One region of the Microtetraspora malaysiensis genome, then DNA from elsewhere that is predicted to be linked to it. Evidence: riboswitches for the same ligand, from Rfam matches in the RefSeq annotation. Region 1 holds a riboswitch; the other holds the start of a gene.

Evidence for each region. A riboswitch is a leader RNA that binds a small molecule or an ion and turns the genes downstream of it on or off. The one in region 1 is predicted to bind thiamine pyrophosphate.
Region 2: another riboswitch for thiamine pyrophosphate. It lies ahead of ACQP1V_RS00640 (purine-cytosine permease family protein); the one in region 1 lies ahead of thiD (bifunctional hydroxymethylpyrimidine kinase/phosphomethylpyrimidine kinase).

What each region holds. Positions count from the first base shown of each region.
Region 1 is NZ_CP191998.1:3,766,165-3,771,148, forward strand. It holds gene ACQP1V_RS17805 (FAD-dependent oxidoreductase) at 1-21, shown strand, start outside; gene ACQP1V_RS17810 (hypothetical protein) at 124-429, shown strand; gene ACQP1V_RS17815 (cadmium resistance transporter) at 533-1,141, shown strand; gene ACQP1V_RS17820 (SIS domain-containing protein) at 1,322-1,798, shown strand; gene ACQP1V_RS17825 (hypothetical protein) at 1,856-2,050, opposite strand; TPP riboswitch at 2,416-2,510, shown strand; gene thiD (bifunctional hydroxymethylpyrimidine kinase/phosphomethylpyrimidine kinase) at 2,502-3,305, shown strand; gene ACQP1V_RS17835 (cysteine hydrolase family protein) at 3,446-3,997, shown strand; gene ACQP1V_RS17840 (GlxA family transcriptional regulator) at 3,994-4,908, shown strand; gene ACQP1V_RS17845 (archease) at 4,924-4,984, opposite strand, start outside.
Region 2 is NZ_CP191998.1:117,917-122,900, reverse strand. It holds gene ACQP1V_RS00645 (lipase family protein) at 1-207, shown strand, start outside; gene ACQP1V_RS00640 (purine-cytosine permease family protein) at 260-1,609, opposite strand; TPP riboswitch at 1,600-1,721, opposite strand; gene ACQP1V_RS00635 (rhodanese-like domain-containing protein) at 2,067-2,396, opposite strand; gene ACQP1V_RS00630 (cytochrome d ubiquinol oxidase subunit II) at 2,504-3,262, opposite strand; gene ACQP1V_RS00625 (cytochrome ubiquinol oxidase subunit I) at 3,299-4,489, opposite strand; gene ACQP1V_RS00620 (helix-turn-helix transcriptional regulator) at 4,575-4,901, shown strand; gene ACQP1V_RS00615 (permease prefix domain 1-containing protein) at 4,917-4,984, opposite strand, start outside.

The sequences.
Region 1 (4,984 bases):
AAGCCCCGCCGTTCCGGCTGAAGCCCCGCGTTATGCCCGTAAGCGATATTTGCTCCGGTTGTCGCTCATGCGGCGCGGCTCCGATGGCATCCTGGAGAGCCGACGATCACGAGGAGATCAGCGATGGCGCACCCTCTCGACACGCAGGTCGCCCTCAGGCGTACCCCACTCGCCGCGGACGAGAGGGCCCGAGCCGTGGCGGGATTCACCCCCTTGGTCACCGAGCACCTCGTCGCCGGCGGCCGGTTCAGGGTGAGCGCCGACACCCCGGAGCTGGTGGAGGTGTTCCAGGAGGTCGCCCGCAGGGTGGGGGACATGCTCGGCCGGCCGGTGGTCAGCTACGCCAACGGCAGGTACATGATGATCACCTTCGGTCAGGAGGGGATCCCGGGCGGCGCGGACGAGGGCGTCCGCTCGGTCGAGGGCTGATCAGTCACGTCGTCACCGTCCCGGCCGACGCGTCCGTCGAGCCGCCCCGGGCCTTTCCGTCCCGAAAGTGGGTGTTCGCCACTACGCGATAGCTTTGCCGGTCGTGGATGGAATCTTGGGCACGTTGGCCTCCGCGGTGGGGATGTTCGCCGGTACGAACGTCGACGACATCATCGTGTTGACGGTCCTGTTCCTGTCGTCGCGGGCCGGTGGCGCGCCCAGGACGTGGCAGATCTGGACCGGCCAGTATCTCGGCGTCGCGGCGTTGGTCCTGGTGTCGGTGGTGGCCGCGCTGGGGCTGACCATCGTGCCGGACGACTACGTCGGCCTGCTGGGCCTGGTGCCCTTCGGGCTCGGGATATGGGCGTTGGTCAGGGCGCTACGCGCTCGGGCCGACGGGAGCGACGGCCCCGCCCCGGCGGTGGCGTCCGGGCTGGCGTCGGTGATCGGGGTGACGGTCGCGAACGGCGCCGACAACATCTCGGTCTACACGCCGGTCTTCCGCGCCGTCGGCGTCGGCCCGACGATTCTGACCATCGCCGTGTTCGCGGCAGGGGTGGCGGTCTGGTGCCTGGTGGGCGCCTGGCTGGGCTCGCACACGAAGGTCGTTGCGGTGATTGAGCGCCACGGGCAGTGGATCGTCCCGCTGGTGTTCATGGCCATCGGGGCGTTCATCGTGCTGGAGTCCGGCGCGCTGGGGAAGATCCTCTGACCGCGAGGTTCTGACGGCGGCCCCTCTGCGGCGGGGTGCTCAGCCCAGAACAGACCGCCGCCTCGCGGGCGGCGCGGCCGATCACCAGTGGGCCAGCTCCAGTACGGCGATGCCGGTCAGGACGGTGACGGCGGCGGTGACCCGCAGGACGCCCAATCGCTCCCGGAAGATCAGCGTGCCGTGGAGCGCCTGCACGCGGCGACCCGCGTCCTCGTCGTCGGAGCCGGGCTGTCCGGCGCCGTGGCCGCGGACGCCGCCTACCGCCTGCGGGCCCTCGGCTCCGTCGCGGACGCCCCGCTTGACCCGATCACGGCCCAGTTGGCCGCCGGCCAGCTCCCGGCGTCCGCCTCCTGCCTGGCCATCAGCCACACCGGCGCGACCCGCAGCACGGTGGACGCCGCCCGCCGCGCCCGCCAGGGAGGCGCGAGCGTCATCGCGCTCACCAGCTACGCCCACTCTCCGCTGAGCGAGACCAGCACCGTCACACTTGTCGCCGGCGGGCAGGACCTCGTCTTCGGGCTGGAAACCGTCGCCAGCCGCCTGGCCCACCTCGCCGTCGTGGACGCGCTGACTCTGACCCTGCTCTCCCTGCGCGGCGCCACCGCCGAACAGGCACTGCGTCTGTCGGCCGACGTCACGGCCGACCACGCGTACTGACACCGCACCGTTCACCTGGACGTCCGGGCCGGGTTGGGCCGGAGCGCGCCTCCCCGGTCATGGCGCCGCGTCGCCCTGGCGTTCTTCGGTCGTGCCGCTCCACAACATGCGCATCTCGGGGCTGGTCTCCAGGACTTCGGCGAGGCTGCCCTGCGCCTCGACCCGTCCCCGCGCCATGACGACGATGTGGTCGGCCTGGTCGAGCACGGTCCGCCGGTGGGGACACCACGAGGTGCACGGTTCGAGCCGCATTGGTGTTCCGCGGCCAGGCCGTATCGCGTTGAATGAAGTGCCGGCAAGCGGCGTCCATGATCGTCGCGGCACCGTCGCGCTGTCAAGCGCCTCTCGAATTTGACGGAGAAAAGCAGTCGCCAATAGTCACCGGGAACGGGAACTGCTATTCCAGGTAAATATCGCCGGGCTTTTATCGTGGGTGCCTTGAGGGCGTTTTGCCGGTGGCGGTCGTTGGTCGGCGTTGCGGGCCGAGAAGTCCGGTCCGAACGTTTCCGTCGATCACGTGCGGGCCGCTGTGTTCCCCGGTCTGCTCGACGGGAGCAGGTCCGGCCTGGGCGACGACGAGGTCGTAGATCGACCTCGTTCGGTGCTCTGTTACGGTTGCTCGTGACGCGGGGTGCCCGGGAGCCGGGCTGAGATCACACCCGTCGAACCTGATCTAGTTCGCACTAGCGAAGGGACGTCATCGTTGACTGCCATCCCCAAGGTGTTGTCGATCGCCGGCACCGACCCCAGCGGCGGCGCGGGCATCCAGGCCGACCTGAAGGCCTTCTCCGCGCTCGGCGGCTACGGCATGGCGGTGATCACCGGCCTGGTCGCGCAGACGACCACCGGTGTACGCGAGATCCTCGAGGTGCCCGCCGCGTTCGTCGAGTCCCAGTTGGACACGCTGCTGACCGACGTCCCGGCGGACGCGGTGAAGATCGGCATGCTGGAGGAGGCCGCGGTCGTCCGGGCGGTGGCCGCGGCGCTGGACCGGTTCTCGCCCCCGTATGTGGTGCTCGACCCGGTGATGGTGGCCAAGAGCGGCGACCGGCTGCTGGCGCAGGACGCGGTGGCCGCGCTGCGCGAGGAGCTCCTGCCCCGTGTCGACCTGATCACGCCGAACCTGCCCGAGGCCGCGGACCTGCTGGACGAGCCCCAGGCAGTCGGCGTCGAGGAGATGCGCGAGCAGGTCAAGCGGCTGCACGCGCTGGGGGCGCGGCGGGTGCTGCTCAAGGGCGGCCACCTCGACGGCGACGTCTGCGTGGACGTCTTCAGCGAAGGGGACGGCGCGATCGAGCTCTCCGCGCCGCGCGTCGCGACCCGCAACACCCACGGCACCGGCTGCACCCTGTCCGCGGCGATCGCGGCGCTGCGGCCGCGTCATGCGGACTGGCTCGCCGCCGTTCGCGAGGCCAAGGAGTACCTGACCGGCGCGCTGCGCGCCGCCGACACCCTGGGCGTCGGCCACGGCCGCGGCCCGGTCCACCACTTCCACGCCGTCTGGTGATCCCGGGCGACTGGCCTCCCACCTGGGAAGCCAGCCGGTGCCGGGGCGATGGGCCGAGGGGCGCCGGTGACCGGATCGTTCCGGTACGAGGCCAGATCGGGCCTGCCGTACCGGCATCGGCGCTGGTCAGAATAGGGGACATGAGCCGAGCGCTGATCGTGATCGATGTCCAGGAGTCCTTCCGTGCCCGCCCCCTCTGGGAGCAGATCGCCAACCCGAAGATCGCGGATCCGGTCAACCGGCTGGTCCGCCTCGCCCGCGCCAACGGCGACCTGGTGGTCTGGGTGCTGCACGCCGAACCCGGCAGCGGTGACGTGTTCGACCCGGCCCTCGGACACGTGCGCCTGCTCGACGAGCTGGAGCAGCCGCAGCCCGGCGAGCCGGTGCTGCGCAAGACGTCCCACAACGCCTTCACCACCACCAACCTGCAACAGCTGCTGACCGGGGCGGGCGTACGCGAGCTGCTGGTCTGCGGGATCCGCACGGAGCAGTGTGTGGAGACCACCACCCGGGTGGGCAGTGACCTCGGCTACCGGATGGTCTTCGTCACCGACGCCACCACGACGAACCCGATCGGTGAGCTGGGCGCCGACGCGATCATCGAGCGTACGGAGGCGGTCCTCCGCGACCGCTTCGCCCGGATCGCCACGGTAGCCGAACTGGAGGCGGAGCTGGGAGCATCCGAGGCGTGAGCCGTGTCGTCTTCGTCCTGCTGCCCGGTGTCCACCTGCTCGATCTGGCCGGGCCGGCCCAGGTCTTCAGTACGGCGGCGGACTTCGGGCAGCCCTACCAGCTCAGTTACGTCGCCGAGCAGGAGCAGGTGCGCACCGCGCAGGGCCTGCCCCTGATCGCGGACATCGAGTGGCCGGAGCTGGGCCCCGACGATCTGGTCGTGGTGCCGGGCTGGCGGGCGCCCACACTGCGTGGCGGGCCGGAGCTGAGCCCGGCCGCGCTGGAGCGGGTGCGCGCGCACCACGCCGCCGGCGGCACCGTCGCGAGCGTCTGCGCCGGGGCGGAGGCGCTGGGCCAAGCGGGGCTGCTGAACGGGCGCCGCTGCACCACGCACCACGAACTCCAGGACGAGTTGGCGGCCCGGCATCCCCGGGCGATCGTGGTGCGGGACGTGCTGTTCACCGCCGACGACGGGGTGGTGACCTCGGCGGGCATCGCGAGCGGCATCGACCTGACGCTGCACCTGCTGGCCGTCAGGCACGGCCCGGCACTCGCCGCCCAGGTGGCGAGGGCCATGGTCGTCTACGCCCGCCGCAACGGCCACGAGCCGCAGGCCAGCGCCATGCTGCGGCACCGCTCCCACCTGGACGACACCGTCCACCGCGTACAGGACCTCATCGACGCGCGGTTCGCCGAGCCGCTGCCGCTCGCCCACCTGGCCACCTCCGCCGGCGTGAGCGAACGCACCCTGACCCGGCTGTTCGCCCGCGCCACCGGCGGGCTCACCCCGCTGCGCTACCAGCAGGCGCTGCGACTGGAACGTGCGGAGCACCTGGTCAGCCGTGGCACGACGGTGGAGACCGCTGCGCGCGAGGTGGGGTTCGAAGATGCCCGGATGCTGCGCCGTCTCCGCGCCCGAGTGCCCTTCTGACAATGGCTCCCCCGGTCAGAGGCCGATCACGACGTGGGCGTGCCACATCCCGGACTCGCGGCCGAACCGCAGTCCC
Region 2 (4,984 bases), 3.6 Mb from region 1:
CGGGCCGGCGTGTGGCGCATCGCCGGGCACCATGCCGGGCAGTTGCCGCACCTGCTGGGGGTAGCGATCACCGCGCCGGCGTTCGTGGCCCGCGCGGTCCCGATGGCCCGGTCGCTCCCCGCCGTCCACTCGATCGACGACCACCTGCCGCATCACTACGTCTCGGCCCTCACCCCGCCCGGGGTGCAGAACGAGTTCGGCGACTGATCGAACGTGCCGGGGCTCCGGGCGGGGTGGCGCCCGGAGCCCCGGCGGGCGTTCACCGGCCGTGCCGTACGGACCGGGCGGCGGCCAGGCGGGCGAGCAGGCCGGTCGCGAGCATCGTCAGGGCCGACACCAGGAACGCGGCCAGCGCGGCATTCATCCACGGCTGGTGGCCGAACCCGATCGCGTCCCGGACCCGCGCCCACACGCCGTCCCACCACGCGACGGTCGGGGTGACCGTGACGATCCAGTACGCGGCGAAGCCGAGAACCCATGGGGGCAGGGTCAGCCAGCGCAGCGGCGCGTCCTTGGCCATGTTCCACCGGGCCGCCCCGCCGAGCAGGAAGTAGTCCACGGCGAGTACGGCGAACATCGGGACGAACACCGCGCCGATCACGCTGAGGAACGCGCCGTACGAGTTCACGTCGGCGAAGAGGGCGATGGCGATGGTCAGGACGCCGATCGACACCGAGATGATCCGCCGGTCCACCCGGGGCGCGAAGTTCTGGATCGAGACGGACGTGGAGTAGACGTTGGCGAACGACTGATCCACCTCGCGCAGCACCAGCATGCCGAAGAAGAGCGCGCCGAGCGGCGCCGCGACGAACGGCTCCCAGACCTTGTCGGCGTCGTTCCCGACCAGGGCCAGGGCCGCGATGCCGAGCGCCAGGCAGGCCACCTGGGCCACGGTGTAGCCGCCGACGATGCCCGTGAAGGCGCCCGAGCTCGACCGCGAGTGCCGGGCGTAGTCGGCCGCGACCGGCACCCACGAGACCGACAGCGCGATCACGTAGTCGACGGCGGGCGCGAACGCGTCCCACGACCCCGCGTCCAGCGACGGCGCGCGGCTGAACAGCGCGACCGACAGCCACACCATCGAGACGATCACGCCGACCGTGACGTACCGCCTGAGCAGCCGGAGCGCGCCGAGGGGACGGATCGTCAGCGCGATGGTCAGCGCCCCGGCCGCGACCACCCAGACCTCGTACGGCACCGCGTCGCCGAAGATCGCCTCGGCGCCGGTGGCGACCACCCAGAGCTCGAACGCCCCCCATCCGAGGAGCTGGACGATGTTGAGCACGGTCGGCGCGTATGACAGCCGCGCGCCGAACAGCCCCCTGAGCAGCACCATCGCGGGCTGCCCGGTGCGCGCCCCGGGGATGGCGGCGAGCCCGACCATGGCGGTGCCGATCAGACTGCCGACGACCGCCGCCAGGATGGCCCCGGTGAAGGTCAGCGGCTTGCCGCCCAGCGGGTCGAGGAGGAACAGCGCCCCCGAGAAGCCGAGAAGGCTGACGCCGAGATTGGCCCAGAAGGCGCCCTGGTCGAGCGCTCCGAGGGTTTTCGGAGCCTCCTCCTCAAGGGTGAGGGGGGCTTCCACATCGTCGAAGACGGCAGGCGCCATCACACGCTCCCTACGCCGGCATTATCCGGACAGGTTCATGCGGTCGGCGGCGCGCCTCGTCAAGGAGCCGCCCTCTCAGCCCGGTTACGCCCGAGCTCCCGCGCTATCGAGTTGTCGTCCCGGATTATGACATTGATGGGCGAAATGTCCAATGCCCGCGCGAGCCCCATCCATCATCACGGCGCCCAACCATCACGCGAGGGGCGCGGCGGTGTCCGGACTGAGGAACGAATGGACTGAGGAACGAGCGACGCCGCGAGGGGCGCGGCGGTGTCTGGACTGAGGAACGAGCGGGGAGCGAGGGACGAGCGACTCCGAGTGACGAGGGAAGACATCGCCTGAGGGCGCACCGAGCCGCGCGAGCGGAGCGAGCGCAAATAGACACAGAGACGAGGGAAGACATCGCCTGAAGGCGCCCCGAGCCCGCCGAGCCGGAGGCGCGGCAATTAAACGCAGCTCAGGCCACGAACGGCGTTCCCCCGTCGTCGTTCACCATGGGGAGGCCGGCGGTGGCCCATGACTGCATGCCGCCGTCCACGTTGATCGCCTCGCGTCCGATGTGGTTGAGCCAGGCTGCCGCGTGGGCGGAGCGACCACCAAGCCGGCAGATCACATAGATCGGACCGTCCGGCAGCTCGCCGACCCGGCCCTGCAACTCACCAAGGGGGATGTGGCACGCGTTCGGCGCGTGCCCGGCCCGCCATTCGTCCGGCTCGCGAACGTCGAGCAGGTACGCCCCGTCCGGCAGGGATTTCACGTCGATCTCAGGGAACGTCATACCGTCCATTTTTCCAGCTGTGCCGCGTTGAAGGGCACGCTCCGCCATCCGGGAGCTCCCGGCAGAATCCGGGCGCGACGTGCGGGCTCGCCAGGACGGCACGAGCCCGCACGCGGTCAGAAGAACGACGGGACCCGGGCGCCGACGCCTGTCCGGGCGCGGCGGCCAAAGGCGCGCCACACCCATACCTGGGCCGCGACCATGACCGGCACGCAGGGCAGGAGCACCAGTGTGAGCACGCCCAGCGTGCCCGACGGGGCCACATGGTCGAGCAGCCACGGGGCGGCGACGACCAGCGGCACCGCCACCGGCACCGCCGCCAGGGCCGCGGAGCCGAGCAGCGCCCGGCCGGTACGGCCCGGCCCGCCCGCCCGCCACGCGGCGAACCTGCGCCCATGGATCGCGAACACCCCGACGACCACCGCCGCGTAGCCCACCCCGAGTGGGGTGAGCACCGGACCGCCCTGGACGAGGGCGGCCAGGGCCAGCCCCCAGGTGAGGGCCAGCCCGTACGAGCCGACGCAGAGGGCGCCGTCCCAGAACGCCCGCCAGGCCCGGCCGTCGAGCCTGCGCCGGAACCACAGCCCGGCGTCGCGGATCACCCAGGACACGAGCAGCCCGACGACCAGGGGATACAGGGCGAACAGCGTCTCGCCCTCCAGGTGGGGGAACGCGCCGAACAGCACGCCCGCCACCGCGACCAGCCACACCTCACCGGCCAGGACGAACGGCGCCATGCCCGCCACCAGCCGGTCCCGTTCCTCCCTGGTACGGCCCAGCACGGGCAGCAGCATCCCGATCCCGATGTCGAAGCCCTCCAGGGCGAAATAGCCGATCAGCAGCAGCGCGAACACGCCGAGCCAGAGGATGTCCATCGTGCTCTCCTAGAAAGGCGGCCTGGGGGGCGGGGGCTAGAGGGTCAGCGCGGGGGCGGACGCGGCGGGGTCGGGCCGCCCGGGGTCACCGAGGGTCGCCGCGGCCGGGCCGCGCCGTACCGTGCGGGCGATGAGCGCGTAGTCGATCACGGCGAGCAGGCCGAGCACGGCGGTGAAGGCGACGAAGGACGCGGTGATCATGCCGGGGGTGAGCCCGGGGGACATGGCGTCCTTCACGGTCAGCCGGCCGTACACGATCCACGGCTGGCGGCCGATCTCGCGGACCAGCCAGCCGAGGATCGCCGCGATGAACGGCATCGGGGTCATGAGCATGAGCAGCGGGTGGATCCACCGCCAGCGGGCCAACCAGTCGCGGAAGAGCAGCGGGGTCAGGACGAACAGCACACCGAACACGGCCAGCTCGCCGATGAGGATCATGAAGCCCAGCGACGTTCCGACGACCACGTTCCCGTCGAACTTGCCCGGCTGGACCCGCCCGACCGGGCCGAACTGGGCGAAACCGAAGCCCACCGCGACCAGGGTGCCGACGAGCGCCCCCACCACGCCGACGCGCAGCGAGCGGACGAAGAACTCCCTCTCGCGGGTGCGGCGGAAGAGCTGGTACGCGCTGGCCCCGATGATGACGGAGCTGCCGGTGAACAGCCCCGCGCCGAGCACGTGGGGCAGCGCGAACACGAGCGTGGGGTTGGTGAGCAGCGCGCCGAAGTCGGTCAGCACGAGGTGGTCGCCGCGCACCTCGGCCCCCGCCGGGTTCTGCAGGAACGAGTTCGCGACCAAGACCCAGAACGCGGACGCGTACGCCGTCAGGGTGACCAGCCAGATGCAGGCCAGGTGGAGCCATCGGGGCAGCCGGCCCCAGCCGAAGATCCACAGGCCGAGGAAGGTGGACTCCAGGAAGAAGGCTCCCATCGTCTCGACCGCGAGCGGCGCGCCGAAGACGTCTCCCGCGTACCGGGAGAGCCCGCTCCAGCTCAGCCCGAACTGGAACTCCATCACCAGGCCGGTGAAGACGCCCAGCGCGTAGTTGATCACATAGATCTGGCCCCAGAAGCGGGCCATCCGCTCAAAGACCGGCTTTCCGGTGATGACATGCCGCGTCTGGATGATCGCAACAAGGGGGGCCAGGCCCAGAGTGAGCACGACGAACAGGAAGTGCAGGACCCCAGTCACCGCGAACTGCGCCCGTGCCAGATCGAGCACATTCATGTTCCCACTCCCTTGTTATGCCTTCCTACATATAGAGAGCCTACATGTAGGATGACAAGAACGACACAGGGATTAGGGTGAGGCCGTGAACACCAACGCGCTCCATGGGCACATGGACGCTCTGCTGCTCTCCGTGCTCGAACACGAGCCCCTGCACGGGTACGCGATCATCGAGGCACTTCAGGAACGCAGCGGTGGAGCGCTCGCCGTCCCGACCGGCACCGTCTATCCCGCGCTGCGAAGGCTGGAGCGCGCCGGCTACCTCGCCGGCGAGTGGGCGACCGTCGGCGGACGCAAACGCCGCACATACCGGCTCACCGGCACGGGCCGTTCGGCTCTCGCGAGCGAACGGTCGGCCTGGCGCGAGTTCACCGCCGCGATCGGCAGCGTCCTGGAGCCGCGCACCCGCTGACCGGCCGGGCCCCGATCAGGCGGCCGAGCGCGGTGTGAAGATCAGACAGCGGGTCGCGCTGGAGAGCTGCCACAGCATGAACG